DNA from 3 places in the Aliiglaciecola litoralis genome. Region 3 is predicted to be linked to each of the others. Evidence: predicted binding sites of a transcription regulator. Region 3 holds the regulator's gene; each other region holds the start of a gene.
What was found. Region 3 encodes sigma-54, which starts transcription at its own class of promoters, with help from an activator protein. Its sites were predicted from a motif close to GTTGGCACGNNNNTNGNNT; they were not measured.
Positions count from the first base shown of each region.

Region 1: ABD036_RS05110 (diacylglycerol kinase family protein) is a predicted target of sigma-54. The motif match lies at 3,002-3,020, and genes of this name have one in related genera.
Region 2: ABD036_RS15310 (PEP-CTERM sorting domain-containing protein) is a predicted target of sigma-54. The motif match lies at 6,291-6,309, and genes of this name have one in related genera.

Region 1 is NZ_BAAAFD010000002.1:317,212-327,711, reverse strand. Features, by position in the region: gene ABD036_RS05120 (endonuclease/exonuclease/phosphatase family protein) at 1-493, shown strand, start outside; gene ABD036_RS05115 (ferritin-like domain-containing protein) at 556-1,002, opposite strand; gene ABD036_RS05110 (diacylglycerol kinase family protein) at 1,312-2,952, opposite strand; gene ABD036_RS05105 (phospholipase A) at 3,450-4,406, opposite strand; gene ABD036_RS05100 (redoxin domain-containing protein) at 4,757-5,314, opposite strand; partial or broken gene ABD036_RS05095 (HVA1 family protein) at 5,301-5,492, opposite strand; gene ABD036_RS05090 (hemerythrin domain-containing protein) at 5,549-5,983, opposite strand; gene proC (pyrroline-5-carboxylate reductase) at 6,437-7,288, opposite strand; gene ABD036_RS05080 (glutamate-5-semialdehyde dehydrogenase) at 7,298-8,545, opposite strand; gene proB (glutamate 5-kinase) at 8,542-9,648, opposite strand; gene ABD036_RS05070 (MarR family winged helix-turn-helix transcriptional regulator) at 10,092-10,500, shown strand, end outside.
Region 2 is NZ_BAAAFD010000010.1:24,664-35,163, forward strand. Features, by position in the region: gene ABD036_RS15295 (immunoglobulin-like domain-containing protein) at 1-1,868, opposite strand, end outside; gene ABD036_RS15300 (CocE/NonD family hydrolase) at 2,527-4,380, opposite strand; gene ABD036_RS15305 (type IV pilin protein) at 4,636-5,142, opposite strand; gene ABD036_RS15310 (PEP-CTERM sorting domain-containing protein) at 5,582-6,211, opposite strand; gene ABD036_RS15315 (PEP-CTERM sorting domain-containing protein) at 7,103-7,690, shown strand; gene ABD036_RS15320 (PepSY domain-containing protein) at 7,870-8,397, opposite strand; gene ABD036_RS15325 (VPS10 domain-containing protein) at 8,401-10,500, opposite strand, start outside.
Region 3 is NZ_BAAAFD010000020.1:12,995-23,494, forward strand. Features, by position in the region: gene mlaE (lipid asymmetry maintenance ABC transporter permease subunit MlaE) at 1-47, opposite strand, end outside; gene mlaF (phospholipid ABC transporter ATP-binding protein MlaF) at 47-844, opposite strand; gene ABD036_RS18535 (calcium/sodium antiporter) at 1,167-2,123, shown strand; gene ABD036_RS18540 (KpsF/GutQ family sugar-phosphate isomerase) at 2,139-3,107, shown strand; gene kdsC (3-deoxy-manno-octulosonate-8-phosphatase KdsC) at 3,107-3,661, shown strand; gene lptC (LPS export ABC transporter periplasmic protein LptC) at 3,658-4,218, shown strand; gene lptA (lipopolysaccharide transport periplasmic protein LptA) at 4,205-4,750, shown strand; gene lptB (LPS export ABC transporter ATP-binding protein) at 4,750-5,475, shown strand; gene ABD036_RS18565 (RNA polymerase factor sigma-54) at 5,537-7,015, shown strand; gene hpf (ribosome hibernation promoting factor) at 7,042-7,329, shown strand; gene ptsN (PTS IIA-like nitrogen regulatory protein PtsN) at 7,353-7,799, shown strand; gene rapZ (RNase adapter RapZ) at 7,796-8,641, shown strand; gene ABD036_RS18585 (HPr family phosphocarrier protein) at 8,638-8,913, shown strand; gene mgtE (magnesium transporter) at 9,392-10,500, shown strand, end outside.

The DNA of each region.
Region 1 (10,500 bases), on a different contig from region 3:
TCTGGAAAACCTTTATGGGATGCATGTTTATAGCAAACTACCATTATGTGATGTGCAAGTGTGTGAATTGATAGAAGAGGGGGTCCCCTCGGTTGCATGTAAGCTAGAAGTTGAAGGTGCCGAGGCAATTAACGCGTTTTTCCTGCATCCTGCGCCACCGAGTCCAACGGAGAATGAACACGCTACTGAACGTGACCACGAATTGAATTTAGTTGCTAATCGTATAAAAAATCTGAATGGTCCAGTAATTGTTACAGGTGATTTGAATGATGTTGCATGGTCTCCTACAACCTTAGCTTTTAGAAAATCAACCGGATTAAAAGACCCTAGGATTGGGCGAGGTATGTTTAATACGTTTCACGCCGAATATCGATTTGTAAGATGGCCCCTGGATCATATTTTTCATAGCAACCATTTTAAACTTGTGGAAATTAAGCGACTTAGTTACATCGGCAGTGACCATTTCCCCTTGTTTACTGTGTTGGCTTATTAGTCTTTGTGGGGCAATAAAAAAAGGCCACTAGGTGGCCTTTTAACTGAAACCTTACACCAAAATTATGACGTAGTTTGTTGCAATGACTTCATCTGACTGTGCGTCTCATTCGCTGTGTTGAGAACATTCATCAGTGCCATTTTGCACGCTTTAGGTTGATCTATTTCTAATGCTTCGTGGATCACTGCCCTCGTTTTATCCTCAACTTCTTCGAGTTGCTCGACATAGGTATGATCGTTGTCGGAAGTCAATTTTGATAACACTTTCGTGTAAGCGTTCCTAAAATCGACAGCCATGTCAGAGTCTTTCTCGAACTCACCGTTTTCAGCTATGGCAAATGGCTGAAGCTTTTCTACTGAAGAGCGTTTGGCAGACACCATTCTGCCGAAAACTGTTTTCGCACCATGAGAATCGACTTTCTCCATCGCTTCCTCGTAGAATTTTATACCGCCATTTAATACACGAATGATGTCGGTTACTTTTTCTACTTTTCTTACTGGCTTAGTCATATTCATCTCCTTTGTTGCTAAAAATGGAAGGGCGACGCCACATCACTAACGTTATAGGTGCAAGACGCAGACCAGCTTGCATAATCCAATGGGAGGTGCGTCTGTTAGGCAAATATAAACGGATTTAGCCAAAGACAAGTACTGCACAACGGACTCAAACTCCAGTTTAAGCATGAAAAAATTGGATAAGGATGAAAATATTTCAAACTCAAGGTGACGAGTGCCGACTAAATCGGACTTTAGGATAGATATACCTAATATTGTCGCTAATTACTTCATATCATTACTGTTTTATCACATTAAAAAACTCTAGTAGGGTAAACAGTATACTGTCAATGAGAGAGGGTTCACTTCAATCCTAATCTTCTCGGCTTCGCGATTTTCACCATCAATAACGTACTTTAGTGGTCCTTTACTATCACTCTCAATCGTAATCGAGCTTGCATGTCGATGTTGAATCGCATCCTCATGGTGTTGACTATCCGGCTTAGATTCAGACAAGCTACGCATCGCCAATTCAGCCAAATTTATTATAGTTTCACTTGTAGATTCAGTTTTAGGTAGCCAAGTTATGTCTAACAATCCATCTTTCACATCGGGATTCCCTGCACCTTGCGCTAAGACCGTAGTTGAAGGTGCGGCATTCGCTATAATTAAGCTGCCTGTTTCAATTGTGAAGGGGTCTGCATCGTCTAATTGAATGGTTAATGTGCTCGATTGATTGGTTTCAATCGCATCATACAGTGCACCTAAATAAGCCATTTGACCGCTCTCATTTTTGCTTTCTCTATCCGCTTGGCTGATCATTTCTTGCTCGAAACCAATCCCTACCACCATTAGCGCAAGCTCGTCATTGCAAGTTGCGGTGTCGATCTTCATGGTCAATCCGGCAATAATTGCGTCACACGCAGTTTCAACTGGGATTATTTTGGTGCTTACGCCATATAGAGCATGACTAAATGCATTGGCGGTTCCTAGCGGCATTATTCCCAACGGATAATCAGTACCAACAAGGGCTGAGGCCGCTTCAGTCAGGGTACCATCTCCTCCACACGCCATAATTGAATCAGCGCCTTCTTCAAGTGCTTGCAAGGCCATTTTTTGAGCGTTGCAATCCTCCGTGGTCTCATATACGGTTAAGTCAAAGTGAGGTGAGAGGCGCTGCAACACTTCCTCTTTATACTCTGACCATTTTCCACCACCGGCCACTGGGTTAGCTACAATCGCTAAATGTTCTTTTACGTGCAGCTCACCTGCTTGGTGAATTGTTTTTAGCTTTTTAAGTTGATGAGAATTTAACCTTGCAGTCTGTCTGGTGGTATTAATCTCAGCAACAGCTTCTTCAGCACTTAGGTTTTTGTCGAGGCTCATGAGATAGGCGGTCATAATTAGTACTGAGCGCCCCCTACCAAGAGCGCAATGCACTACAACGCTACCACCATCATCTATCTGATTCTGGATCCAATTGATGGCCTGCTGTAATTCTGATGCAGTTGGACTTTGGTGATCGAGCACAGGAATATTAAGATACTGCAGGTGCTCACTTTCGGCGGTCCAGTCTAAGCCGTCAAACTCTGCAGTGGCATCCAATATGGCGGTGATGCCCTCATTTTTAAGAGTGTCTACATCTGAAGGAAAAAGCCTAGCGGCTAAAAATAAATTATCTCGAATTTTCTGTATAGGCGGTACTGAGTCATTTTTTCTAGACCATGCATTGTATAGCTGAGCGCCTAGTAGGAAAGGAATAAACAACCATCGAATGTAAAAGGGAATAGATCCATTCGTTTTTTTTCTGAATATTCCTGGTGCTTGAAAAATATAAGCAGTGCTAACCAATGACAATGAAACACATATCCATGCGAAAAAGAGTTTAAAATAAAGATTATCTACCCAAACGGTCATGGCTAAAGCTGCCAATGCAGCTAATACGTAATATTTGACTATAAACATGGCTAGTTCCTTAATATTAAACTATTTAATTTTACTATGACTTTTTACAAAGCGAGCATCGTGCCAATTTTTCCATTTTTTAACTAATCGAAAAATATATGTAAAAATCATCCTATAAGCTGAGTCATAGATTCAATCCGAAAAAAACACATCGGAATAGAAAGTCTTACCGAATTACTCAATTTTTGCTGAAGGACTAACGTCACCATTGGTTTCATCTATAGGATAAACTAGGTGGGTTTCAACGCTAGCTTTGCTGTTGTAAGAGAGATCGATAGTAAAGAAGCAAACGTATCCACTGCGCTTTTGGTCACATTTCTTCCAAATCAAAAATCCACTAAACCCTGTGTGACTTTTGGATGGAAATTGCATTTTGTAATCATGGGTGTCTTGTTAATTTTGCTATCAAGTAACAGGCGAAATACACACTTATAATGCCTCTATGACACTAACTGACGCTGCGCGAATACCCCCATATAATCTGGTAATGTATGGGATTACAAAAACTTTAATTGAACTCCCATGCTAATGCGTTGTTGGTGGTGATTATAGTCGATTAACGAATCACCATAGCCGTTAAAATACTGTAATACGAAATCGTACCTTTTGTTTATTGGATAAGCTAAGTGCAGTTCAATGCTGCCTTTGTTATCGGACTTCAGGTTGTTTCTTAGCAATGTAAGAATATTGAAGTTCCCCACTTTCTTACCATAGCCCAATTCAAAATGGCCTAAAAATCCGGTGATGTCAGGATTATCATCGCCTGTCGCACTGGTGGGTGTCTTTTTAACTTCTTCTTTAATTCGATACCAAGTTTTAAGGTAGTAAATGGAATCCTCATCACTAAAAAGGGCTGAGGCGAAAAGGCGATTCCAACTTCGAGATTTTGCTCCACTTTGACCATTCGATTGATGATTAAACCCTACTTGTGCTTGGTTAAATTCAATCCCCAAAAACTGATAATTGGTTTGCCAACTGTAAAAAATCTCTGGCTCGTAGTTGGTTTCTCTAAAAGGTTTCGAAGCTTGGCTGTTGTAGACTTGCCAAAATGAAACCGCGGTAAATCCCATGTATAGCCCACTAACACTGTCATCTTTTAGATAGATTGGCAACTTAACACTAAGTTGGTACTTGGCCTCAAAATTGTCGATATTCTGTTGATCTAATTCGGTGACATCGGCTGGATTTAAATCTGAAACATAAGAAACAGGTAAAATATAATTCAATCGATGTTGTGAAATTGAGTAGAGGTTCTTTAAAGCTTCACTATCGGAAGTTTGCCGTTGATAAAGAATGGAATAGGCTTTGTTATCTTTTTCTGGAGGCTGCTCTTGCGAAACGGCTGCCTTTTCATTCACTTGCTGTGCAGAGACGGAATAGCTAATAAGCAAAAAAATCGCAACACCGTAGCCAAATGTTTGTTGGACGCCACTTCTCACGTAATTTAACAACATGCATACCCCTATCAAACTCAATCAACAAATCTTTTCATTGTTCACTCACTTTGAACAGTAAAAAGTTGTTTTATTCTGAGATTAACTAAGGTGGGTGTCTTTGTAATTTTGTAATTATTGCTTCGGTATTCATCATCGTCGGTAACCATGGGCGTCTTAATAACTTTTACGATGGGTGTCTTAATAACTTGTAATCAATAATTTTACGATGGGTGTCTTGATAACTTTGTAATCAATAATTTTACGATGGGTGTCTCTATAATTAATTAAGGTGGGTGTCTCTATATTTATAGGGCGATCTTTTCAACGTGTTTTTGATAAACGAAGTGAAAAGATCGCCTAGTTGGTGATTAGTTTGTGTGGGTGCCACGGATTGGATAGTCATTTTCTCGCGCATAAGCCAAGCCTTCATAGAGTTGGTCTATATTGGGGCGAGAGAATGGACCGCTAGCAATATCAATCAGCTGCATTTGATTTTTCTCATTTAGTACAAATAGCCCTGGTTCGGCGAATGCATGATCTGTTTCAGCTTCTGAACGTGGGTCAGAGATGTACAAACCCAAAGTCTTCATGTCCGCTTCTTGTAAGCTGTGGAATAAGGGAAACGAAACTTGTAAGTCGTTATCGATATTTTCTTGCAACTGCACTGCAGAGTCAGCTGATACGGCAACGATGTCTACTTTGATCCCTTGGAAGCGGCCGTACATTGAATCAAGGGCGTTTAGGAAATTAGTACAAATTGGGCAGTGTTGACCGCGATAAACAACCACCACTTTCCACCAGTCCGCGTTTTTGTTGCTGTTAGCTGGATCTGAGTTCACATCAACTAACAGTGTTTCTCGATTATCTAAGGTCTTTACTAATATGGGGGGAAACTGACTTCCCGCTTCTGGTTTAGTTGCTAGCATAGTGTCTCCTAATCTGCTCGGTTATTGATAGCTCTGAGTGACCTTTCAGGACTACAGAGCTGTCCTCTTGTTCTACTAGGTATGCAGGGGCATTGTCATCTGCTTTACGCTTAGCTTGCTTACCTTTCATGGTCTTGGTTACATCCTCAGTAAACAGGTCAATAGTCTCACCTGATGCTGAACCTTGCCCTCAATATCAAAAAACTGTCTTGCCTTTGCGATGAACCTGCATCCCTAGTGACTGGTATTCATCTCGTCTACATAGTCATCAGCCAGTGCCTCTTTTTGCTTATCCGACAGCACTTTGCCTGCCTGCTGAAACACTTCTCTTTCTTCTTCGGCTAAGTGGTGTTCTACGAGCTTTTTCAGCGCTTTCATGTAATGAAGCCAAGCTGACGAACTCATATCTGTTTCATCTAGCTTCTCGATCAATTCATCTATCTCGTGGTGCTCAGCAATACCATGACGTGACTGCTCAATTGTCTTGTCTGATTGCATCAATGGAGAATAGAAATAACGCTCCTCAGCAACGGCATGATCTACTAGGCTTTTCTTAAGCTCTGAATAAAACTCTTTGCGGCTGTAACTGTCACCTGAAGTCTCAACTAATATCTTCAACAATAAACGCTGCTTTGCATGATCCCTTCTAATCGCTTCAAAAATTTCCATCGTTTGCTCCTACATTAATATTTAACTAGATCATTAAAGTTTATAGATGCTAAACCGATGCCAAGATGTCACTAACTTATAATTGTCTGATATTTAAAATGAAATACCTGTTTTTTAGAATAGTTGTCTGAAATAAAGGTGGGTGTTTGGCGTAATATTTACACTGGGGTTGTACCTTTTTCTTAACAGCCCAATCGACCTTTTTAAGGTGTGTCGCAACCCCTCAAAGGGCACTTTATACTAGTGCAACCCTCCAGTTAACCTGAACTCGGTTTAAAACAATTCGGTTAAATTCACATAACCACACTAAAGAAGAGGGATGAGGATAAGACTAACTACGGTATTTATTGATTTGGGCAGAATGGCGACGACATATCGTCAACCTTTTCATTGGTGTTGGCAAAACCTGGCGGTCAACGCGCCTTTGGAAAACTCATCGCGTTGAAATATCACTCAGTTATTTCGCTGATATATTTCATCAACTCGTTTTGCTGCACTTTTCATTGCTTTGGATACGAGTCCATCAATGTCGCCACTTTGGAAGGCACTCACCGCTTTTTCGGTTGACCCTTTAGACGATGCCACATCTTTGCGTAATTCGCTGAGAGACTTTTCACTGCGCATCGCTATAGATACAGCCCCTAAGGCACTTTGTAAAATTGACGACTTGGCAATGTCAGGATCTAATCCTTGCTCTATTGCGGCTTTTTCCATTGCTTCCATAAACAAATAAAAATAGGCTGGTGAGCTGCCTGATGTCGCCACTATAGATGACATCAGTGATTCAGTTTGCAACCACACTGTTTCTCCCACCGCTTGCATGATTTGATCGCAGAGTAATCGGTCGTCTTGTTCAAGTGCCGACGATGAGTACAACCCGGTCAATCCTTTGCAAATGGAAGATGACATATTTGGCATAGCGCATACAATTCGACTCGTGCCGCCAAGATTTTCAGATAGCTGCTGAAAACTTACTCCGGCTGCAACGCAAATGACTAAGGCTCTTTGTTGTTGTGCTTCCATCTCATCATTAAGCTGTAAACACATCTCACTGACCTTTTCAGATTCAACGGCCAGTACAATGACATCAGCAAAATGGACTGCTTTACTGTAATTAGCATCTGTATTGATGAAGTATCGTTGGTTTATCTCTTGCCGAGATTGGTTGTTTGGCGACGTGACTAAAAGATGATCTCGAGGATGGCCATGTTTGATGAGGCCAGATAGCATGGCTTTCGCCATACTATCTCCACCAATAAAGGCAATCTTGGTGTTTGCATCGAGTAGACTTTCCTCAAGGCCCATATTCATCGCCTAAGCTCTGACTTGCCCCGTGCCCATTACAAGGTATTTCTCAGTGGTGAGCGATTCGAGTCCCATAGGACCGTATGCATGTAGCTTAGTCGTGGCGATACCGATCTCCGCGCCTAAACCAAGCTGGCTGCCATCTGAGAAGCGCGAAGAGGCATTGACCATGACTACTGAAGCGTCAACCGTTCGCTGAAAACGACGGGCTGTAATTTCATTCTGAGTACAGATAACTTCAGTGTGATGGCTGCCAAAGCGTGAAATATGCTCCATTGCATCATCAACACTTTCGACCGTTTTAATCGCTATTTCTAGGCCAAGATATTCCTGTCCAAAATCATCATCACTGATAACTTCGGCGTCAGTAAGGTGCTCATCCGAGCGCTCACACACGTGCATTTTAACCTTGTGATTGTGCATCGCCTCATCAACGATAGGTAAAAATTGGGCTGCAATGTCTTGATGAACTAATAAGCCTTCAATCGCGTTACAGACTCCGGTTCTTTGGGTTTTACCATTTAACAGCAATTGCATTGCCACTTCAAAATCCGCATCTTTATCAATATACAAATGGCAAACGCCTTTGAAATGTTGGATGACCGGAATCTTGCTATTTTCCGTTACGTAATTTATCAGGCCTTCACCACCCCTTGGGATCACAACGTCGATATGATCACGTTGCTCTAATAATTCTTGCATCAGGCCACGGTCTGGATCGGGTACTACCGTAATGAGTTCAACTGGCAGATCGTGTTGCTTGAGTACATCTTGCAAAACGCTAGCAATTGCTTTGCTTGAAGCCAAGGCTTCTTTACCACCTCGCAAGATCACACCGTTGCCCGATTTGAAACACAAAGCGCCAGCATCTGCAGTGACATTGGGGCGTGCTTCATAAATCATACATACTACGCCAAGCGGCACTCGCATCTTGCTAATCTGCAATCCATTTGGACGTTGACCGAGCTCTCGTTCAATACCCACAGGATCGGCTAAATTGGCTATGGTCTCAATGCCCACCGCCATATCTTCGATTCGCTCATGTGTGAGTGTCAACCGATCCATCATGGCGTCAGATAGCTGGGCTTGTCGGGCGTTGTCTAAATCAACCTCATTGGCTTGCAAAATCGTATCGGCTTTCGCTCTGATCATCGCCGCCATATCGTTAAGTACTTGATTCTTTTTTTGGGTACTGAGTACCGCTAATTTACGAGCTGCCGTTGCAGCACTCTTTGATAATTCTTTAATTAAACTCATGACTTCTCCAAAAGGGCAATATTCTGTTGTGAAATGATCGGGCCTGTTTTTTGCTGAAATTCGCTGGCAAAATTCTGGTCATCTTGATCAGCTATAAAGGACAACAGACAGCTACTGTAATTTGACTTGGCTTTCGCTAGCCTAGTGCCATCACCTTTTCTTACTAGGACTGTATCGCCTACAGCAAACCGTCCTTTGACTTCGACTATCTCGTCGCTGGTAATCATTTCTTCGTCGTTACTGGTATCTAATTTCACATCATTACCTACAACCACAACACCTTGTTCTTTAGACGTGTGTTTCATCCAATGCTCATGCTCTTTCATTGGGTTTTCATGCGGGACAAAATGAGTGCCTGGGTTTTTACCGTCTAACAACATATTAAATGTCAGTTCAGTAAATCCATTCACAATGAAGGTGTCAATTCCATGCGACACCGCTTTTTCGGCCGCTTCTATTTTAGTGCGCATGCCTCCTGTGCCTGTGGCGCTCGTTGCTCCGCCAGCCATCTGGTATATAGCGCTGTCTATTTCATCTACCCTAGACAGCAGCTTGGCGTTGTCATGAGTATGTGGGTTCTTGTCATACAGACCGTCAATATCGGAACAAATGATTAAGGCATCAGCGTCTGCTGCGGTAGCGACCATAGCCGATAAATTGTCATTGTCGCCGACTTTCAGGTTGTCGGTGGTAACGGTGTCATTTTCATTGATAACCGGCAGTATGTTGTGTTCGAGCAAGGTAAAAATAGTTTCTCGAATACTGATAAATCGTTCGCGATCTCGCAAATCACCATGGGTTAGAAGGATCTGCGCTGAAGCAAAATCAAAAAGTCTATCCCAAGTCGCCATCATTTCTGTTTGACCTGCTGCAGCCATCGCTTTTTTCACTGCGATGCTCTCTTCACTGCCAGCGGTAAATAAATTGCGGCCTGCGGCTACTGAGCCCGATGATACTAAAACAACCTCAATACCTTTTGCTCTGCAGCGCACGATGAATTGTGCAATTCCGAGTAAAAAGTGTGAACTGCACCCTTGATTTTTAGGGGCAATCAACGCGCTGCCGACTTTTATAACAATGCGTTTCCAATTAAATGTGTTCATTTATCCTGCTTGTGAGTTTTCACGTTAAAATTAATTTCTATACAATCGATTAGAATAGTAATGATTAGTACACTAACTATATTACACTGATTTACGCTGTAAGTTCAAGTTTATAAGGGATTTTAATGGATAGAGCTGTATTGAATATCTTATAATTTTGGATGTTTATTCACGAAAATAAGACTAATACGATTAAATATGCCTCTAAATCGTCGTTTTTTGCAATTTGAAAGCAACTAAGCAGTTTATTTTTCGTTGTTTTGAATTACTATGCGGATATTATTTGATAGAGTTCAAATTAATTTGACCGAGTGTGAAATGTCGCATTAAGATCCATTAGTGCCATTTTTGTACCCTGAAAAAACTAAGATGCAAGACGGAAAGACATGCGCAAAACTTGGCATTATCGCCAATGCGAGTGATTCTCGTCACTAGGAAAAAGTATGAAAAAATATGAGGCTTTGTTAGTTTCACTGCGAAAAGTGATTAGAGCAATTGATTTATATTCGAAAAAATTAAGCAAAGAAACCGGTTTAACCTCGCCACAGTTAATCGTGTTGCAAAACATTGCGGCCCATGATGGCGTGATGGTCAAGGATATTGCGACCTGTATCAATCTCAGCTCTGCCACAGTCACCAGTATTCTTGACCGCTTAGAGTCACGAAACTTTGTGATCCGCGAACGCTCCACTGTGGATAAACGTAAAGTGGGGCTTCATCTTACTGAACAAGGAAAAATAGCGATAAAAGATTCTCCTACGCCATTACAACATCACTTTATTGAACGTTTTGAGGCCATGGAAGAGTGGGAACAATCGCAAATGTTGGCAACCATGGAGCGCATTGCCAAAA
Region 2 (10,500 bases), on a different contig from region 3:
TTATTATCAAAGTTATTGTCATAAATCGAAGTGTTGATCCCACAACCACCTTCAACTCCGTCAGTCCCATCATAGTCGTTGCAATGGTAACCTAACTCAGAAATATCGACGATGCGTTGATCACCTAAGAGCTGCCAACCTAAGTCGTCATTTCTAGCTGCAAACCAAGTGATTGACTCTTTATCGACTTGCTGTTCAAAAATCACATTGAAACTAACAGTTGCCGTACCAAGACTGGAGTCCAGTTCAGCGATTGACACACTTGCAAATGCTAGTCCAACGGTCTGCGGATCGGTCGTAATATTGGTCAAAAACTCGCTACGCCCCGAGTCGTTTTCCAAGAAGTCTTGATTGAATAGATTCTCAATATCATCTGGATTAGGTAATCCTGTAGCAAATGCTTGTGCAAGGCTTTCGAAAAGATTTGCGATAGCCTGTGTATCAGAAACAGCTACGGTAACCGCATCAGGATCAACAGTTAACACTTCAGAGTTGTCATCCGGATCCGAAATGTCATCTGAGATTGTTGAGTTGTCCAATAAATTAGTAATAGTCACAACATTCTCTTCAGCAGAGCCTATCAAAACCAGATCAAGGGCGGCATCTAATCCTGAATGATCAGCATTAAAAGCGGTGCGAAGTAAATCGATAGCCGTTCCCAATCCCAATGCATCAAAGACTTGCTGTAGTTTATTTTGTAAGGCGGATTCTTGAGCTGCTAACTCATCAGCATCTAAGGATGACATCGAGTCAGAGTCAAAAAAGGATGCTGCGAGCTGTTGTGCAGTATTAGCCACAATTAAATCGGTAAATGGTGTGATGTTGACGGTATTGCCTATATCACTTTGTTCAGCATAGGAATGCAACCGATACGTCTTTCCACCTACCGTTCCTTCAGCTCGAATTCGATAAGGAGGAGTCAGACCGGTCACATCAACATTGTAACTTCCGTCAATTTCAATTAACGCTGACGTGCTAACGCCAAGTGAGCCTTTTACTGTGACAGTACCAACAATAGCGGCGCCTGCAGCGGCAACACCTCGAATGGTAGGTGGTTCAACATTCACCGTTCTTTGCGCCGTTGCTTGGTTGCCAGCCACATCGACAGCAGTATATGTAATGGTATACTCCCCTACCGTAGAGGTGTCCACTTCTCCGCTTGAAGTAACATTTACAGTGCCATCGGTGTCATCGACTGCAGTAGCACCCGCGTCAGTATATTCAGTATTTTGTACGACGGTGGCAGGATTGTTACCCGTCACCGTTATTTCTGGTGCGGTTACATCAATTACATTAACGGTTCTCGTTGCCGTTGCCTGATTACCCGCTTCATCAGACGCAGTATAGGTGATTATATATTCACCTAAGGTGGATGAATCAACGGTGCCACTTGTGGTTACAGCAACGTCTCCATCTACCGCATCTTCGGCGGTTGCACCTTGATCTTGATATTCTTCATTTTGACCAACCGAAGTGGGATTGTCTCCGGTGATAGTTATATCTGGCGCTGTTCCGTCTACAACATTCACCGTTCTTATCGCAGTACTTTGGTTTCCTGACGTATCAGTTGCGCTGTAAGTAATGGTGTAACTGCCCACTGTAGATGTGTCGACACTGCCGCTACTAGTAACTGAAACGTTGCCGTCTATATCATCATTAGCAGTTGCCCCAGCATCGGAATAAGTATCAGCATGATCGACCGTTGCGGGGTTGTCCCCTGTCACCGAGATCACAGGTGCCGTGGTATCGTTCACTGGATTATCATTGTCACTACCACAACCAATCACAATCAACAGCAATAGTACGATGAAAGAGTTCAGTAAATAACGGTCAATTCGAATGGAATTTTGAGAATATTGCGCTTTCATAACACACCTTAGCGACAACACAGTTGTTGCGCGATTTGGTTTCAAATACCAATCAGCTAACGAATCAACTGCATCGTAACTAGCAGCAATCTAATAATGCTTTGGTGTCAAAGATTGTGCATTCTGATTGAAAACAGCCCAAGTAAAATAGAGAGTTGAACAAAAAAGATAGTCGAAAACTGAGTGTTTTGAGAACTCTACTGCTAATAAAATTGATTGAAATGTGTGGCTAAGGCAGCAAAGGAACCGCATATTCTTAGTTAAGTCATTTGTAACTATAAGAATTTCGTTTTTTATTGGTGATGACACCTCATTAATATTTCTTAGCTTTATACTTTGTAAGCTTGGATTTATTACTTCAAGTAACCCTAGATGAGTTCATAAGAGTTGAAACGTGATGAACAATTAGGTCAGAGATTGATTCTTACAATCTCTAGGCTGAATCAATGTGATAACGAGAGAAAATGTCGGTTGAATTACTAAGCACCAACCTAATCATTACATTACATTTTATTAACGCCTTGCACGACAACACCTCTGACTAATATCTGTTTCACTTACATTTCAAACTAAAGCTTGCGTAAAGAAATTAAAGTGAACCTTGTGCTAGGAGCTTTTATTAATCTCACTTGTAACTCATTTAGCAAACGGGTACAGCCTATCTAGACGGTTCATTGTGAACCGGCAATCTGATCATTGATTGATGCCCAGCACCGAAATGGATGGTGTTGGTGGCAACCGCGAATTCCGTCGAGGTATATGGGTTTTCAGCGGTATTAAGATTTCGCGAATATGAGGGGAAATTGCTCGAGGACACTTCTACTTGTATTCGGTGCCCTTTTTTGATGATCCGCGACAGCATGATGGGCGGTAACACGATGTTATATATCTCGCCTTTTTGCATAAAGACTTCACGCTCTACTCCTTCTCGATAGCGCATTCGCATGATAGTGTTGCCGATGTTAAATGCCCGTCCATCGGGGTACAGGTCGTTTATTTTGACAGTGAAATCAGTGTCGGGCTGATTGGAGGAAACGGATAATAACACCTCGGTCATGCCAAATAGCGTTAAGTCGCTATGTACAGCATCAGAGGTAAACACCAACACATCATCGCGCTCTTGAATGGGGGCTTGGTCGAAGCTACCATCGTTGTGATCATCGCCTTCACCATATATTTCGCCGCCGAGGCTAGGCACCGGATCCGCAGGATCATAATCATAGCTCAGGCTATGTGTACCTTTAAGCGACGCTTGGGTTAATTGCCCATTAGCACTTAATTGCCACTGCTGATCCCCCTTCATTGGAAGTGTATTTGTATGTAGCCATTGCCCATCCCCCAAGAAAGCCGTGTAGGCATCACCTAATGGAGTTTGATGAGTGCTGGGTTTCATCCAACGATTAAACCAATCTATTGTTTGCTTAACATAGTCATAACGCATGTCGCCCAGCGCTAAATCGCCGATCTTGGCTTGCTCATTTTCAACCGTTCCTCGACCAAATGAACAATGCCCACCTTGGGTCAAGCGCAGCTGTTGGTTATTTCTTCCCTGCTTTTGGTTAGCTTGTCGATTCCACTCGAAGTAGGCAAGTGACGAGCGCGATGAGATGTCGTAAAGGCTTTCAAAATACAAACCAGGGACAGTGATCATATCACCTTCACTGACACGAAGTTCTGACCAGCTTTCGTGGGCCGGTCCTCGCATTAAATATTGTTCAAGCTCATTTCTAGGCGCGTTTAACTGGTTCATGATGTCTACCATGGGCAAGTGCATTCGGGTCTTATTAAAAGTCGAACTTGGGACTTTCCAACCCGCATTACTCAAATCAAAAAAGCCTATTGTGCGTTGCCGCTCTTCATTACTCAATCCGCGGGGTAATTGCGGCCAATCTTGATGCATTGATGCATAAAAGTAATTCATCCACCCTTGTTGCCAAACACCACCGCGCCAGAAGTTGCCCTGCTCTTGAAATGGACCCGCTTCGGCCACGCCAACTCCTACAGAGCCTGCCACCATTGCTTTGTGGGCGGGATGACTAGCCGTGGCAAGCTTGAGTTGATTTTCACCCGAAGATGAACAGCCAAAGGTGCCAACATCACCATTTGACCAAGGTTGAGACACTATCCAGTCAAGGGTATCCCAACCATCCTCTAAGGCTCCACCAAGCATACGAAACTCGCCTTCACTAAAATAGCGCCCGCGTTCATGCTGCATAATGATAGCGTAGCCTTGATGCAAAAGTTCCTGATACAGGGCACTGCTCCAGCTGAATTCTGTCTTGTAAGGTGTGCGGATAAGAATGCTAGGAACGCCAAGTTTCGACTTTTCAGGCGGGAGTATCACCAGCGTATTTAATCGCACACCATCGCGCATCACGACTTGTATGTTCTCTTTAATCTCAACACCTGCTAGTGGTTCTGGTTTTGATGGCGTCGACGTTGGATTTGAAGCTGGAGTGCAGGAAATTACGACCATTAACACACAACAATAGATTGCAAAACGTTTAATCATTGAAAAATCCCAGCTGTCCTAATGTGTGCTAAATGTTGATCCCCAATTATGAGCGAATCACGAGCATATTTTCACTATCAGATTAGGGTAATTTGTATGGGATATCCAGCCGTTCGGTAAATTGTGCAGCGCATTTTCAGGCTAAAATGTGGTGGTGGCGATATTGTGCTCATCAAGATTTGATGAACGCGTTATTGGATCAGAACAACTTGACTCAAAAGGAACCGCGCAGGAAAAGCGTGTCATTGAGTGATTTTACTCATCTATCACAAAGGTATAGCGACCATTATTCGTTCTACGGAATTTCCCGCTAGATAAATCACCGTCATCCAGAATGACGTCGAGTTGGATGATGTCCTCTTCGGGAGCCGTGGCGCCATCGATGGCGATAGCCGCATAGGGGTAGTTATCGGGGCCTTCCCAATTCCAGTTACCGCCTAACAAGGTTGGCGCCGACCAAAGCGCTTCATTGATTTGTAATCCAGTTGCATCAGGTGGCAATACAAGATGACTATCGTTTGGGTATCTACCGTTTACTTCTTTCCACATCGTAAAGCTACGTGAAAACTGTCCAATTTGAGCGGCAGTCTCAGTTAACTGAGAGCGAATGACAAAAGAACGATAAGATGCCATAGCGAATATTGCTAAAATGCCAATGATGGCAATGACAATCATCAATTCAATAAGCGTAAATCCCTGCGCGCGCTGCCCGACAAACGTCAAGGTTCTTAAATGTCGACTTTGATTTGAATTTACGTTCATACATTCACCGATTCTGCCACGTCTATAGAATAGATAGATTATCGTCTCATTCACTTTTCGCCAGCAATGCCCGATATCCCAGATACAAAGTAAAGTCTCGAGGGCTTGATTCTACTCTACCTAAAATCAGTCTGACTCTATCACAGTGGAAAACGACTAAAACTATCAACGGCCATACTCTGGTATATCTCAAATGACACGTGGCTTGTGTGCTTATGCCGTGGAAGTTCCTGAAAATTCGTGGGGATGTGAAGATACAAATTAAGGTGGGTGTCCACGTAAAATTCCAAATGACACAAAGCTCTGCGCGCTTATGTGATGAAAGTTCTTGGTGATATGAAGGTACAAATAAGGGTGGGTGTCCTTGTTATGTTTTGCTAGATACAAAAAAGCACCAAACATAACGAATGGTGCTTTTATAAAAATAACTAAAAAGTGATTAAGACTTTTTAAATCTGCGTGTTGCTAGCCCCATTAAGCTTAATGCAAAAATAGCTAGTGTTGATGGTTCTGGGACAGCAACGTTCATACGCATATTGGGATGGAGGGAATTACTGAAACTACTTGCTGCGAAGCCTTCAAATCCATCAATAAGGGTAATAGATGGTTGGTTTATGGCAAGCGGCAATCCATTGTCTTGATAATACGGAAGGCTAGCAATACCATTACTTAGGTGAGACAAATCAGCCATTCTAAAGCCTATTGCGTAATAAGTACTTTCCATAAAGTCGAAATCTAAATCCATGTCGTTCCACCCTAATGAAGAGTTCCCAAAGTTTTTAGTCGCTGACGCTAAAACATTTGTAACTTGATGACCGTCAATGCTCCCCCAAATCACAACTTCAAACAAACTGTCTAATACTTCCGCTTGAAACCCAATTGAATCAACTGAAAAATCTTCATTTGCCAAAAAAGATATCCCTCTGCCATCTCCTGCACTGCCGCCAGAGATTGAACAACAAAAATTTCCACTGTTTAATTCTACTACCCCTGCATTTGCAACATTAAACAAACAGCTGGCTGACAAAACAATTCCTGCAATAGTAGTTTTCAAAAATTTATTCTTCATTTGATATTCCTCTTAATCTCTTCTCAACGCATTTGGAAGATAACTACAAAAAGTGATACTGCATCACACAATCAGACGAAAGCAAAATGTAGGCCAACACGAAAATACACATTAAAAACATATGGATAACACTTTATATTGGGGGGCGACATGTGGTTGTGTAAATTAACCTGACATCTAGATTCAACTAAAAGATACTTTCTGGCGTGTTCAATGTAGGTAATTAGCACCGCTTCCCATCGTTTGTACGTGCGATTTTAGTAAGTTTTGATGATGACGACTGGGTGCGGATAAAAAGTCTACAACCTTGGTAATGCGCAACCGTCGACTGGTCTTTTACACACACTCGCAACTTTTGAAACTTTTGCCTCTAATGCTTGGTATCAAATGGGCAGCATAAAAAGTTTAGACTTAACTCGCGTCAACAATGCACAGAAATAGCAATAAGGGTGGGTGTCCTTTTTATTCTTATAAGGGTGGGTGTCCTTTTTATTTCGTCTGACTTTATCCCAGTAGACAACGACTAAAACTATCAACGGCCATACTCTGGTATATCCCAACTGACACGTGGCTTGTGTACTTATGTCGTGAAAGTTCCTGAAAATTCGTGGGGATGTGAAGATACAAATTAAGGTGGGTGTCCACATAAAGTGAGTGCTGGTTTCATTACGGACTAAAGATGGGTGTCTTTGTAATTGTTGGTCATTGTCATGCTTTTTTCTCTAGCGCTTGTGAGTTGGTGGAAATTTGTTCAAAGGCGTGGGTGCAGTGTCATTAAACTTTACAACCTCAAATTCTAATTTTTTAACCATTTGATTTATAAAGATATTATTTCTGGCGTATTTTTTGCTTTTGCAAACGTGTATTTTTAAATTAACCAGGAATATCACGATGTTAAAATCGTTATCAACTATAATTTTAGTAGTCGCTTCATTTACTGCCCAGGCCGCCATTGTCACCTTTGACGATAGAACAGATTTTCACAACGCTGCAGGCACGAATTTGGTCTTTGAAGGGTTTAATAATGCCTATGATACAGACATTACTGTTATCCCCGCAGGTGGATTTAGCGATTTTTGGATGTATAACAACCCTTTAACCGAGGGAAGTCATGCGCTTGGTCTTATTGAAAGATCAGCAAATACTTTCGCATTTTCAGCGCCAGTTTTTGCGTTTGGATTTGATTATATCGAAATCAATAGAGGTGCATTAGATTACAGTGATTCTGACGGTAACTCGATTATTGGTGCGCTACCTGTGACCGATTTTGTAAACGGCTCTTCTGAAGGCGGATTTTTTGGGGTGTTAAGTGATACCGCAATTTCTAGTTTTACCATCGGAACTGGCTCAGATGGCAGTGGTAGTGTATTTTTCATTGACTCTTTGGAATTTACAGCAACGGTTCCAGAGCCTGGTTCACTTGCCTTATTTGCAATTGTTTTGGCCTGTTTTGGACTTAGAAAGCGCAGCACGCTATAACAATAGTGATAAATAAACTAACGCCCAGCAATCGCTGGGCGTTTTGCTGTAAGCTCCCACCTCACCTAACGTCTATTAAATTACCAATTCTCGGATACTTGGTGAATCTGCATATTCACGTTAATTTTCTGCTTACCTAAGTTTTTCAAAGGTGCATAACTTGAATCTGATTTTTTCAATTAAACGGTGTTGCTTCTTTTGCGGTTCTTGATTTTTTTGTACTCGGTTAGTCCAAACAGATAAATACCCGTTACCCACAGAATAAAAAGCCCGATCCCTGCTGGTAAAAATATGCCTAATTTGATCCAGTCCGCAAAATAGCTACCATCGTGGATTGCCTCGATCACATCACTGCGCCTTTGAGCTACCTGCAACACTTCCGCAGTGTGGGTATCCACCTGTACTTCCCAATTAGTGGCTGAGACGAACTTTATTATTCCCTTGCCCGGTTTTAAATCGGCGCGTTCGAGTTCCTCCCAGCTAGTAAAACCTGCTGTTTCAACCGTCAGTGCAGCATCAAACAACGTCTGCATTGAGGCCATAGGCACACTGTTTCGTTCTATTCCTTTTTGACTAGATGGTTGTATCCATTCAACTTCTTTTTTAAGCATTAATAACACACCCGCCCCGATCATGATGATCAGGGGGAGTGCTATTATAAACGACCCCCAATGGTGGATCTTTCTAAACAAAGTGTGTGTCTTCACGGATTAATCTATCTCAACCGGTTCGCCAGAGGTTTCTTTCATCAAACCGATTGGCATCCAAGGCGCGCCTGCTTCTAGTAAAGACTGTTTGAATGCCGGAAATTCAGTTTCAATCAAATGATTCAATTGAGGCTGCAATACGTTAAGCGCATCTTGCACAATTACCATTTGCTGCTTCTGAGTAGAAGTTAGGCCCCATGTATTTGCCCGCGCAAACTCGATCATAAACAAACGACTAGCAATTGAGGCTGGCGGCGTACCCATACCACTTCTTGATTCTTGACCGTAGAGCGTTTCTTGCGCAGCAAAAACGGCTTGGCGAAGGTTCTCATAGCGTGTTTCCATTTCGCTGGTTACCGCGGTTGATCGATCCAATGCTTTTCGGAACGATTTCAACTGAGCGCTTAAGTCTTCTAACTGTATATTGGCCATAGACACTTGGCGTCTGAGATCTTCTACCTGAAGTAATAACGCAGAGCGTTGCTGCGGAGATACACCACCGGGCACGGTTTCTTGATGCAGCGGTTTAACCTTAAAATTAACGGACTCGGTCAGCTCACGCGTTTTACCATTAACAGTAGAGTAAAGGGTTGCGGTATAGCTACCCGGTGCAGCCAAAGGGCCAACATCGCCGAAAAAGCCAGGGGATGAACCCAGTGCATTGGCTGATGGTAAGCGTAAATCCCAGTTGACACGGTGGAGCCCTTTTTCGGTTTTAGCATTCACTTTACGTACGATATCTCCCTGCGTATTTTTAATGATCAGATACACGCTAGGTTCCGCTTCTCTTAGTTCATTCTCGACAGTATCCCATGCGGGATAAAGCGGGTATTTGTCTTTTTCTAAGGCGTTTTTTTCCTTTTCTTCTCGTTGTTCTTTAAGAGATTTAACTCCATCGCGAAGATAATAAGTAAAGGTGGCACCAAAGTCGGGGTTTTGGGCGCGGTATTCAAAATCACCATGTGATTCTGTATGCAAGCTCTCAGGAATGTACCAAAGCGCATCACGAGAGGTGAACAAAAGCGCTTCTTTCTTTAAGCTTTCCTTGCTGATAGTACGTAGCGGTGAGTAGTCATCCAGAATATAAATGCCTCGGCCAAAGCTGCCTGCGACGAGATCATTTTCACGACGCTGAATTTTCACATCACGGAATGAGATCGTCGGTACTCCGCCGGTTAGCTCAGTCCACTGTTTGCCGCCATCTACGGTAAAAAACAAGCCAAATTCAGTACCAATAAAAAGCAGATCTTTATTCACATGATCTTGCACAATTCGCCATACAAGATGTTTATCAGGCAAATTAGAGGCAATCGATTTCCATGATTTACCGCGATTGGTACTCTTGATTAAATAGGGTTTGTAGTCACCATATTTATGATTATCAAGGGCGGCATATACAGTATCTTTATCGAATAAATCCGCACGAATGTCGTTGACATATGCGGTGGCAGGAATGCCCTTAATATCGTCAATTTCATATTTCTGCCAATCTTTACCGCCATTCGAGGTGACTTGGATCAGCCCGTCATCCGTACCTGCATATAAAATATTTTCATCCAACGGCGACTCTGCGATATTAGCAATGGTATTAAAATTCGACATCGCCAAGAGATCATATCCAGAGTTAACTGACCAAGTGCGATCCATTACTGGCATGTGCATTCTATTTTGGTTTTTCGTTAAATCACCGGAAATGGTCTGCCAACTATTACCTCGATCATCCGAGCGCCATACTCGATGAGATGCATGATAAATACGCTTTGGATCGTGACTCGACACTAAAATAGGGGCATCCCAATTATAGCGCTCTCCCGGCTCTCCCGGCTGCGCTTGCGGTTGAATAGAAACATACTCACCGGTTTTACGATGATATCGAGCTAGGTTTCCTTGTTGTCGTTGACCGTAAACAATATCAGGGTTGCCGGGTTCAGTAGCAGGTTGATGGCCATCCCAATCTAGGATCAAAAACCAATCATTGTTTTTAATGCCATGCTTTTTGGTGGTGCGGGAGGGCCCACCTTGCGAAGAGTTATCTTGAGTGCCGCCATACACATAGTAGAAAGGTTTAGTGTCATCCACCGCTATCTTGTAGAACTGAGTGAT
Region 3 (10,500 bases):
GCGAATCGGTCTAAGGTTTTACGTCCAAGTAATGCTAGCCAATCCATTAATTGGTCTCCATAAATTCTGTGGCTATTGCTTTAGCGGGATAATGGAATGGCACAGGGCCGTCTGCCTTGCCTTGTAAAAACTGTTGAACCAATTCAGAGTCGCTTTGCCTTATTTGTTCTGGCGTACCCGACCCAATCACTCTTTTGTCGGCTAAAATGTAGACGTGATCGGCAATGCTCATGACTTCTTTGACATCATGGGTAACCACCACGCTAGTCAATTTGAGCGCATTATTGAGTTCTTTGATGAGCTTAACCAACACGCCCATGGAAATAGGGTCTTGTCCGGCAAACGGCTCATCGTACATAATCAATTCAGGATCAAGGGCGATTGCTCTTGCTAGTGCAGCACGACGTGCCATTCCGCCAGAAAGCTCGCTTGGCATTAACTGCGCTGCGCCGCGTAACCCAACCGCTTGAAGTTTCATCAACACTATGGTGTAAATTAACTCTTCCGACAAAGATGTATGCTCGCGAAGCGGATAGGCGATATTGTCAAACACACTCATTTCAGTAAACAACGCGCCACTTTGAAACAGCATACTCATTTGTCTACGCACTTTAAAAAGTCGAGAGCGGCTCATGCCGGGAATCGATTCACCTTTAAACTTGATATCGCCATTGTTGGGTCTAAGCTGCCCACCGATGAGCTTCAAAAGCGTGGTTTTGCCGATACCACTTGGCCCCATAATAGCGGTTGTTTTCCCTGAAGGAATTTGTAGAGAGATATCGTCGTAAATCAAACGTTGACCCCGATTAAAGGTTAAACTCTCTATTTCAATCAAATTTTTCACTAGAAACTCCGAGTTACCTTGGGGCATAGACACGTAAAATGCATAAAATGTTTCACAGGGTCCGACAATTTGAGGCCATTTAGTTTTTTTTCAAGGCCATTATGTTGCGAATAACGATTTAGCTATAATAACTGTTCATGGTTAGGTAGAACAGGTATATAGAGTAACAAAATATAAAAATCAAAAATGTAAAAGTTTGTAGCTTGATTTTGCCATAATTGATCACAATATTTTCAATAAAGATTTTTAATCAACAGTAAGAATAGGAAAACTCTGTGTATTTTGAGATAATCATATCATTAAATTCAGTTGAATTAGTCTAGTGATCATAGAAGTAATAATATTTCTTGCGGGCCTTGTGGCTCTGAGTTGGAGCGCGGATAGGTTCGTGTACGGGGCATCCGCCTTGGCAACGAATCTAGGCGTGTCGTCGATGGTAATAGGACTGACGATAGTAGCGATGGGGTCCTCTGCGCCTGAAATCGTGGTGTCAGCAATTGCCTCGTGGAATAATAATCCCAATACTGCTGTTGGAAACGCGATTGGTTCCAATATTACCAACATTGCCTTAGTGCTTGGACTAACGGCACTTTTCAAACCTCTAATTGTATCAAGCTCAACGGTGCGACGCGAAATGCCCGTGCTTTTAGCGGTCACCTTGCTGGCGATTTATTTTCTGTCCGATGGGCAGATGGTGTTTTACGAAGGTATGGTACTGATTTGCCTGTTTTTCTTTAGCATCGGTGGTTTAACGTGGATGTCACTTCATGTTGAAAAAGGCGACCCTTTGCAAGCTGAGACCGAAGATGAGATTCCCCAAGGTGTCCCTATTAAAAAAGCGATATTTTGGGTTGTTGTCGGACTTATTGCGCTGCCTCTGAGTGCCCACTTCATGGTGGAGTCGGCGGTTCAAATTGCACGCTATTTTGGCCTAAGTGAATTGATCATCGGTTTAACCATTATCGCGCTAGGAACCAGCTTGCCTGAACTAGCCGCCAGTATCGCGGGGGTGATGAAAGGTGAGGACGATCTTGCCCTAGGTAACATCATCGGTTCCAATATTTTTAATTTACTGGCTGTTTTAGCTATGCCAGGTTTGTTGGCGCCAGGATTTATTGACGAGAACGTAGCCAGTCGCGACATATTTGCGATGTTGTTGATGACCGTTTTACTCATCGTGTTTAGTTTTAATTTCCGCGGTACACGGCGAATTAATCGTTGGGAGGGCGCGGTATTGATTACGTGCTATCTTGCTTACTGTACGCTGTTGTTTATATGAGTTACATAATTAGTCATGATGAAAGATTTTAAAGCGTCAGCCTTAAGGGTCCTAAAAATTGAATCAGAAGCGGTTCTGCAGTTACAGCAGTACGTTAATGATGATTTCGCTGCTGCCTGTCAGTTATTACAAGACTGTAAAGGCAAAGTGGTGGTGTGTGGAATGGGTAAATCAGGCCATGTGGGCCATAAAATAGCGGCCACCTTATCAAGTACAGGAACACCGGCTTTTTTTATGCATCCGGCAGAAGCTAATCACGGCGACTTAGGCATGATGTCTGATCAAGACGTGTTGTTGGCAATATCTAACTCTGGCGAAACCACCGAGTTGTTAAATCTGATCCCCGTGGTAAAACGCCTTGAAATACCCATTATTGCGATGACAAACAATAGCGGTAGCACCTTGGCCAAACATGCTGATGTCATGATCTGTATCAAGGTTGAACAAGAGGCCTGTTCTTTAGGGCTCGCTCCCACCGCAAGTACAACAGCGACGCTGGCAATGGGTGACGCATTAGCGGTCGCTTTATTAGATGCAAGCGGCTTTTCTTCTGCCGACTTTGCGCTGTCTCATCCTGGTGGTAGCCTGGGCAGGCGTTTGCTTCTAAGCGTTGCGGATATCATGCAGCAAGGAAAAGACATCCCATTGGTGTCAAAACATCAGACGATTAGCCAAGCATTATTCGAGATTACCCGCAAAGGATTAGGCATGACGGGAATTCAGGATGACGACGGTATTCTGGTGGGCATTTTCACTGATGGTGATTTAAGACGAGTGCTAGACAAACGCATTGATATTCACACAACTACGGTGGGAGAAGTGATGACCACCGGCAGCGTGACAACTCACCCACAGAAATTGGCTGTAGAAGTACTTAATTTAATGGAGGAATATAAAATCAGTTCCATGATTGCTGTAAATGATAAAAATCAACCTGTTGGAGCACTGAACATGCATATGCTGTTAAAAGCGGGAGTCGTTTAATGTCACAGATAGACACGATATACGGTGAAGTAACTAGCAATCTCATCTCCAAGCTAAGCAAAGTAAAACTATTAGTATGCGACGTAGATGGCATATTTTCAGACGGTTGCATTTACATGGGTAATGATGGCGAAGAGCTAAAAGCCTTTAACACCCTCGATGGCTATGGCATTAAGTCAATGCTAAAAACCGGTATTCATGTTGCTATTATCACTGGGCGACAATCTAAAATTGTCGAAAACAGAATGTCCTCATTAGGCGTGTCTTTAATTATTCAAGGCGAGGATGATAAACAACTTGCAGTACAGAGACTCAAAGAGCACTTTAAATTTAAGAAGGAACACGTGATCGCCATGGGTGATGATGTGCCAGATTTGGGCATGTTTGCTGAAAGTAGCTTGGGGGTTTGCGTACCCAATGGTCATCCAATGGTGAAGCAACAGGCTGAATATGTAACTCGAACTCTTGGTGGCAAAGGAGCGGTGAGAGAAATCTGTGATTTGATCCTATTCGCCAATAATAAACTCAACAGAATTTACGGCACCAGTACATGAATCGAATCACGATCAGTATTGGCTTCCTGTTTTTACTGGTTTTATTTATTTACTTACCGGGCTGGATAAATTCAGCCCCTCAACAGAGCAACGATGACGATGAGGAATCCTGGCGGCCAAATTATCAGGCAAGCAACATGCGCAGTACTCTGTATAATGACCGCGGTGAAATTAACCATCAGGTATTTGCGTTAAAAATGGAACATTATCAGCTTTTAGGTTTCACAATATTCAGTCAACCTAAGTATACGATTTATGTGTCCGACCAGCAGAACCCTTGGCACGTTGAAGCGAAAGAAGGCACTTTGTACGATGACAACCGCATACAGTTAGAGACCGATGTCGAGATCCGTAGTCTCGATGAGGCGGGGTACGTACAAACAATAAAAACACAATTTTTAGAAATCAATCTGGCTGACAAAACAATGATGTCAGACCAAGCAGTACAAATTAATGGTAAAGATTTTGTTGTAATGAGCAATGGCTTCACGGCAGACTTAACCTCTCAAATATATGAGCTTAAAGACCATGTGCAAACTCAATATGCTCCGCGTTAGTGCGCTAACAGTAACGTTATTGCTAAGTACCTTTTCTCTAGCTGGAGAAGGTGACTTTGGATTGCCGATCAAAGTAGATTCTCAATCTAATTTCTTTGATGGTAAAACGAAGACATCCATTTTTAAACGAGACGTGAAGATCACTCAGGGCTCGTTGGAAATTTTAGCTGATGAAGTAGAAGTAATCGCAGGCTTAGGCGATGGAAAAGAGGTGTTTATTGCGCGAGGTAATCCAGCAAGATATAGCCAAAAATTAGATGATGGTAGCAATATCAGCGCCGCAGCTAACGAAATTAAATACGAAGTCGCCAACCGTACCCTAACATTGACCGGTGACGCAGAACTCAACCAAGATAGTAGCTTGGTGAAAGGCGAATCGATTTCATTTAACATGGAATTGGAACAGTTGATTGCTGAAAGTAGTGACACCTCAACCGGTGGGGTAACCGCCATATTCCAACCTGATACGTTACGAAAGAAACAAAGCGAAGAGAAAAAACAAGCTGACCAAGAAAAGGACAAACAACCCTGATGGCGACGTTGAAAGCCACTAATTTGGCAAAGTCTTACAAATCCAGACAAGTGGTCAGAAATGTCAGTTTAGAGGTTTCCACTGGCCAGATTGTAGGGTTGCTTGGGCCTAACGGGGCAGGAAAAACCACGACCTTTTATATGATTGTTGGTATTGTCCCATTAGATAAAGGCGATATTTTCATTGATCAGACCGAACTGACACTTGAACCCATGCATGTCAGGGCCAGAAAAGGCATTGGTTATCTTCCTCAAGAATCGTCTATCTTCCGAAAGCTGACGGTCTATCAGAATATTATGGCTATTTTGCAAACCCGCAAAGAATTGAGTTCTGATGAGCGAGAACAGCAGGCCGATGCATTACTTGACGAATTTAACATTAATCATATACGTAACAGCCAAGGAATGAGTTTATCGGGAGGAGAACGGCGTCGAGTTGAAATTGCACGCGCCCTAGCCGCGGATCCCGAGTTCATTTTGTTAGATGAGCCTTTTGCTGGTGTTGACCCAATCTCGGTTAACGATATCAAAAAAATAATTCAACATTTGCGCGACCGCGGTATTGGTGTTCTGATAACCGACCATAACGTGCGTGAAACCCTTGATGTATGCGAAAAAGCATACATTGTCAGTCATGGTGAACTAATTGCCTCGGGGACTGCAGAAGAAGTATTAAACAATCAACAAGTGAGAGATGTATACCTAGGCGAGCAATTCAAGCTATAGTAAAGGTATGTCGAGTTTAACCAAAGCTTTCAGGCTAACTGAGTAAGAAAACAAAACATCAATGAAACCCTCGTTACAACTAAAATTTAGCCAGCAACTTACAATGACGCCGCAGCTGCAACAGGCTATCAGGCTGCTGCAGTTGTCTACGCTAGATTTACAACAGGAAATTCAAGAAGCATTGGAATCCAATCCGCTACTGGAAATGGAAGATAACTCCGATTTTCCAACTGGCGATTCAGCGCTTAAAGGCAATGACGACAAATTTTCAGAAGAGACAGCCACCGCCAGTGCCGATTCGATGGATACCAATGAAGCCTTAGAAAAAGGCGATATACCAGACGAGTTACCGATTGACAGCACGTGGGATGAATACATCAGCGCATCATCTGCACCAGCCTCTATTTCGTCTAGTGGTGGAGGTGACGACGATCAGATATTTCAAGGTGAAACCAGCGACAACATCCAAGATCATTTGATTTGGCAGATGCGTCTGACTCACATGTCAGAATTAGATACAGCGATTGCTGTTGCTATTATCGACTCAATTGATGAATCTGGATATTTAACCATTTCGACCGAAGAAGTGTTGGCCAGTCTAGATCATGATGACGTCGAATTAGATGAAGTGGAATGTGTCCTTAAACGCATTCAGATGTTTGATCCTATCGGTTCAGGTTCGCGCTCTCCGCAAGAATGTTTGATGGTACAACTTAATCAATTTGCGCCAGACACACCTTGGTTAGAAGAAGCAAAGTTATTAATTACCGAACATGCTGATTTGTTGAGCAGCAAAGACTATCGCACGTTAATGCGCAAAACCCGTCTAAAGGAAGATGAACTGCGTGAGGTAATGCGATTATTGCAAACCTTGAATCCTCGTCCTGGCAGCGCATTATTGATTGGCGAACCAGAATATGTCATTCCTGATGTATCTGTAATGAAAAAAAATGGACGTTGGCAGGTGGAACTTAATCCAGATAGTTTACCCAAACTGAATGTCAATCAACAATACGCGGCTATGAGTCGCAGTGCTAAAAATAGCAGCGATAGCCAGTTCATTCGCTCTCATATGCAAGAAGCAAAATGGTTCATTAAAAGCTTGGAAAGCCGCAACGATACCCTACTCAAGGTTGCTAACTGTATTGTACAGCAACAAGTCGGCTTTTTTGAACATGGCCCAGAGATGATGAAGCCTATGGTGCTAAATGATGTGGCTGAAATGGTCGATATGCACGAGTCAACGATTTCTCGGGTGACCACTCAAAAGTACATGCATACGCCCAGAGGTATTTATGAACTGAAGTACTTCTTCTCTAGTCATGTTGCAACAGATTCTGGAGGAGAATGTTCTTCCACTGCAATACGCGCTTTGATCAAGAAACTCGTCGCTGCAGAGCTTCCCAACAAGCCACTGAGTGATAGTAAAATTGCCGAATTGCTGGCTGACCAAGGTATTCAGGTCGCACGCCGGACAATTGCAAAATACCGGGAGTCGTTAAATATCCCACCGTCTAACCAACGCAAGAGCTTACTTTAAGTTCATCAACAGAAGGAATACGCTTTATGCAAATTAACCTTACTGGCCATCATGTAGAAATTACAGATTCATTGCGAGACTATGTAGACACTAAATTTACAAAATTGGAGCGACATTTCGATCACATCAATAATGTGCATGTGATCTTAAATGTAGAAAAGCTCAATCAGAAAGCGGAAGCTACTTTGCACCTTAGTGGAGCTGAAGTATTCGCCACTTCAGAGCACAACGATATGTACGCGGCAATTGATGCTTTGATCGACAAGCTTGATCGACAAGTGATCAAGCACAAGGAAAAAAGTAAGCGCCACTAACCTCCCATTGAATAAGAATCTTAATGGAAATTAAAGACATACTTTCTCCTGACTGCACCAGCTGTGCAGTTCAGGGGACAAGCAAGAAACGCATCTTAGAAGTCATAAGCCAAATTGCCGCTGAACGTCTTGGCGATATTGATCAAACCGCAGTGCTTACGAGCTTACTCAATCGAGAGAAGCTGGGAAGCACCGGAATTGGCAATGGAATCGCGTTGCCACATGGCCGCTTGCAAGGTTTAGAAAAAGTGATTGCGATCCTCATCACCTGTAAACCTTCGATTGAGTTCGATGCTATCGATAATGGTCCAGTAGATATCTTTTTCGCTATCTTAGTTCCTGAAGATCAGGCCCAAGGTCATTTACAAACTCTAGCGACTATTGCGACTAAACTGAGTGATAAAGAGGTGGTTAAGTCTCTTCGCAAAGCTGATAATGACGAGCAGTTGTATAAGGTTATTGTGTCATGAAGTTAATCATTATTAGCGGTCGTTCAGGCTCCGGAAAATCAATCGCATTGCGGGCTCTTGAAGATCTCGGCTATTACTGCGTAGATAACATTCCAGTCAACCTGCTGCCAACTTTGACCCACACAGTGGTGGATGAATATGATCAGGTGGCGGTTAGCATTGATGTACGGAATCTTCCTAAAGAGCCTGGTGAGTTAGTAGAAATTCTAGATTATCTGCCCTCGACTTGGGATATGACTATCGTTTATCTAGACGCTAGTGATGATGTACTGGTTAAGCGTTTTAGTGAAACCAGACGATTGCACCCTTTGTCTCGTCAGAACAAATCATTAGCCGATGCCATTCAGGCGGAGGGGCAATTACTGGCGCCTATTGCCGAACGTGCAGACCTTTATTTAGATACCGATAAGCTGTCAGTGCATCAGTTAGCCGAATTGGTTAGAGAGCGCATACTGGGCAAGAAAAGTTCCAGATTAGTGTTAGTGTTTGAATCTTTTGGTTTTAAATACGGCATCCCCAAAGATGCTGACTACGTATTCGATGCGCGATTTTTACCTAACCCGCACTGGGAACCCGATTTAAAGCATTTAACTGGATTGGACACGCCGGTAGAAATATTCTTGGGCTCGCAACCTATAGTGACCAAATTCATCTGGCAAATCCAAAACTTAATTTCTACTTGGTTACCACATCTAGAACGCAATAATCGCAGTTATGTCACCGTGGCAATAGGATGTACCGGTGGACAACATCGTTCTGTATATGTGGCTGAATCCTTAGCTAAAACCTTTGGCGCATCCCATCCAGATGTGCAGTTAAGACATCGCGAGCTGAATCGGTGAACAGAGTAGAAAAGCAAATTCTGATCGTCAATAAGCTAGGATTACACGCCAGAGCAGCAACAGAGTTGGTTAAGGTCGCGAACCAATTTGACGCTCAAGTAACTTTACAGCAAGGCGAAAAAACTGCCTCCGCAAACAGTGTGCTTGGCCTCATGATGCTGGAAAGCTCCCAAGGTAAAAAAGTCAAAGTGATTAGCGAAGGTCAAGATGCCGAAGAAGCGCTAAAAGCCGTAGAAACCCTAATTGTCGATAAATTTAACGAAGAGGAATAAGCTGGAATAAGCTGGACAGGCATCGCTATAAGTTTTAACTTGGACAGCCACCGGAAGAATAAGCTGGACAGGCATCGCTATAAATTTTAACGTGGACAGCCACCGGAAGAATAAGCTGGACAGGCATCGCTATAAATTTTAACGTGAACAGCCACCGAATCCATCCTCATAGAAAAACACCGAGTTATTACAATCCTTCTGAAAGAGCCGAGTTTCCTAAGAAAAACATAAAAAGGAATAAGATGGACAGGCATGATTAGCTCAATGGAATAAGATGGACAGGCATGATTAGCTCAATTACCACTTACGGGAAAATAGCATATATAATTGTTCAAACTTTACTAACACAGAAGTGGCTGTCCACGTAAAACAATTGATACGTTCGATATTTTCTAACTCATGCTAATAGTTGCTGACCTGACTCAACTACTCCATTACACTAATAAAAATTGCTTATCTCATACGAAATTTTATCAATATGCCAGAAGCACTCGAAGTTAAACACGCTCAACGTCAACTGCAAGCCATTAATAAGGCTTTAGGCAGTGGTCGATATGTGCATGTTCATAAAGTGTTACATGAGATGCCGGCTTCTGATATTGCACTGTTACTTGAATCATCACCTAGCAAGTCACGTAACGAAATTTGGGAAATGTTAGACGCTGATTTCTATGGCGATGTTTTAGAGGAGTTATCAGAGGACGTCCGCAACGGCATTATCGGACAAATGCTACCTGAAAAAGTAGTAGATGCATTGGAGGATATGGATATAGATGACTTAGCGGAAACGTTAAGTTCATTGCCTCATTCGGTATCGAGAGATGTCTTGAAATCGATGGATGAACAAGATAGACAACGCGCAGAAAAAGCGTTGTCTTATGGTGAAGATACCGCCGGTTTTATCATGAACACCGACACAATTACACTCCGAGCTGATGTAAATGTTGATGTGATTTTACGCTATTTGCGTTTAAAAGGAGAAATACCTGAAGGTACCGATACCTTTTATGTTGTAAGTCGACACGACATCTTAATAGGTACTGTACCTGTAACTAAATTATTAACCGCTCTGCCCGATTCAACTGTTGAAGAACTAATGGTTGAGGAACCTGAGGCTATCCCTGTAGATATGCCGGAAAAAGAAGTTGCTAAACTTTTCGAGCGTTACGATTGGTTATCCGCGCCTGTCGTGGATGCAGACCATCAATTACTGGGGCGAATAACGATAGATGATGTTGTAGACATTATCCGTGAAGACGCGGAGCACTCGATGATGAGCATGGCTGGTCTTGATGATGAAGAAGATACATTCGCGCCAGTGCTACAGAGTACCCAGAGACGCTCTGTGTGGTTAGCTGTTAATTTGGTTACTGCATTGCTCGCAGCTGCTGTAAGTGACCTTTTTGAAGCAACGTTAAGCCAATTGGCCGTTCTAGCGATACTCAACACTATTGTACCGAGCATGGGTGGTGTTGCAGGCAATCAAACGTTAACTCTAGTTATTCGCGGCATGGCTTTGGGACATGTTAATGAAGGCAACTCAAGATGGTTGATTAGTAAGGAGCTTGCTATTGGTTTTTTTAATGG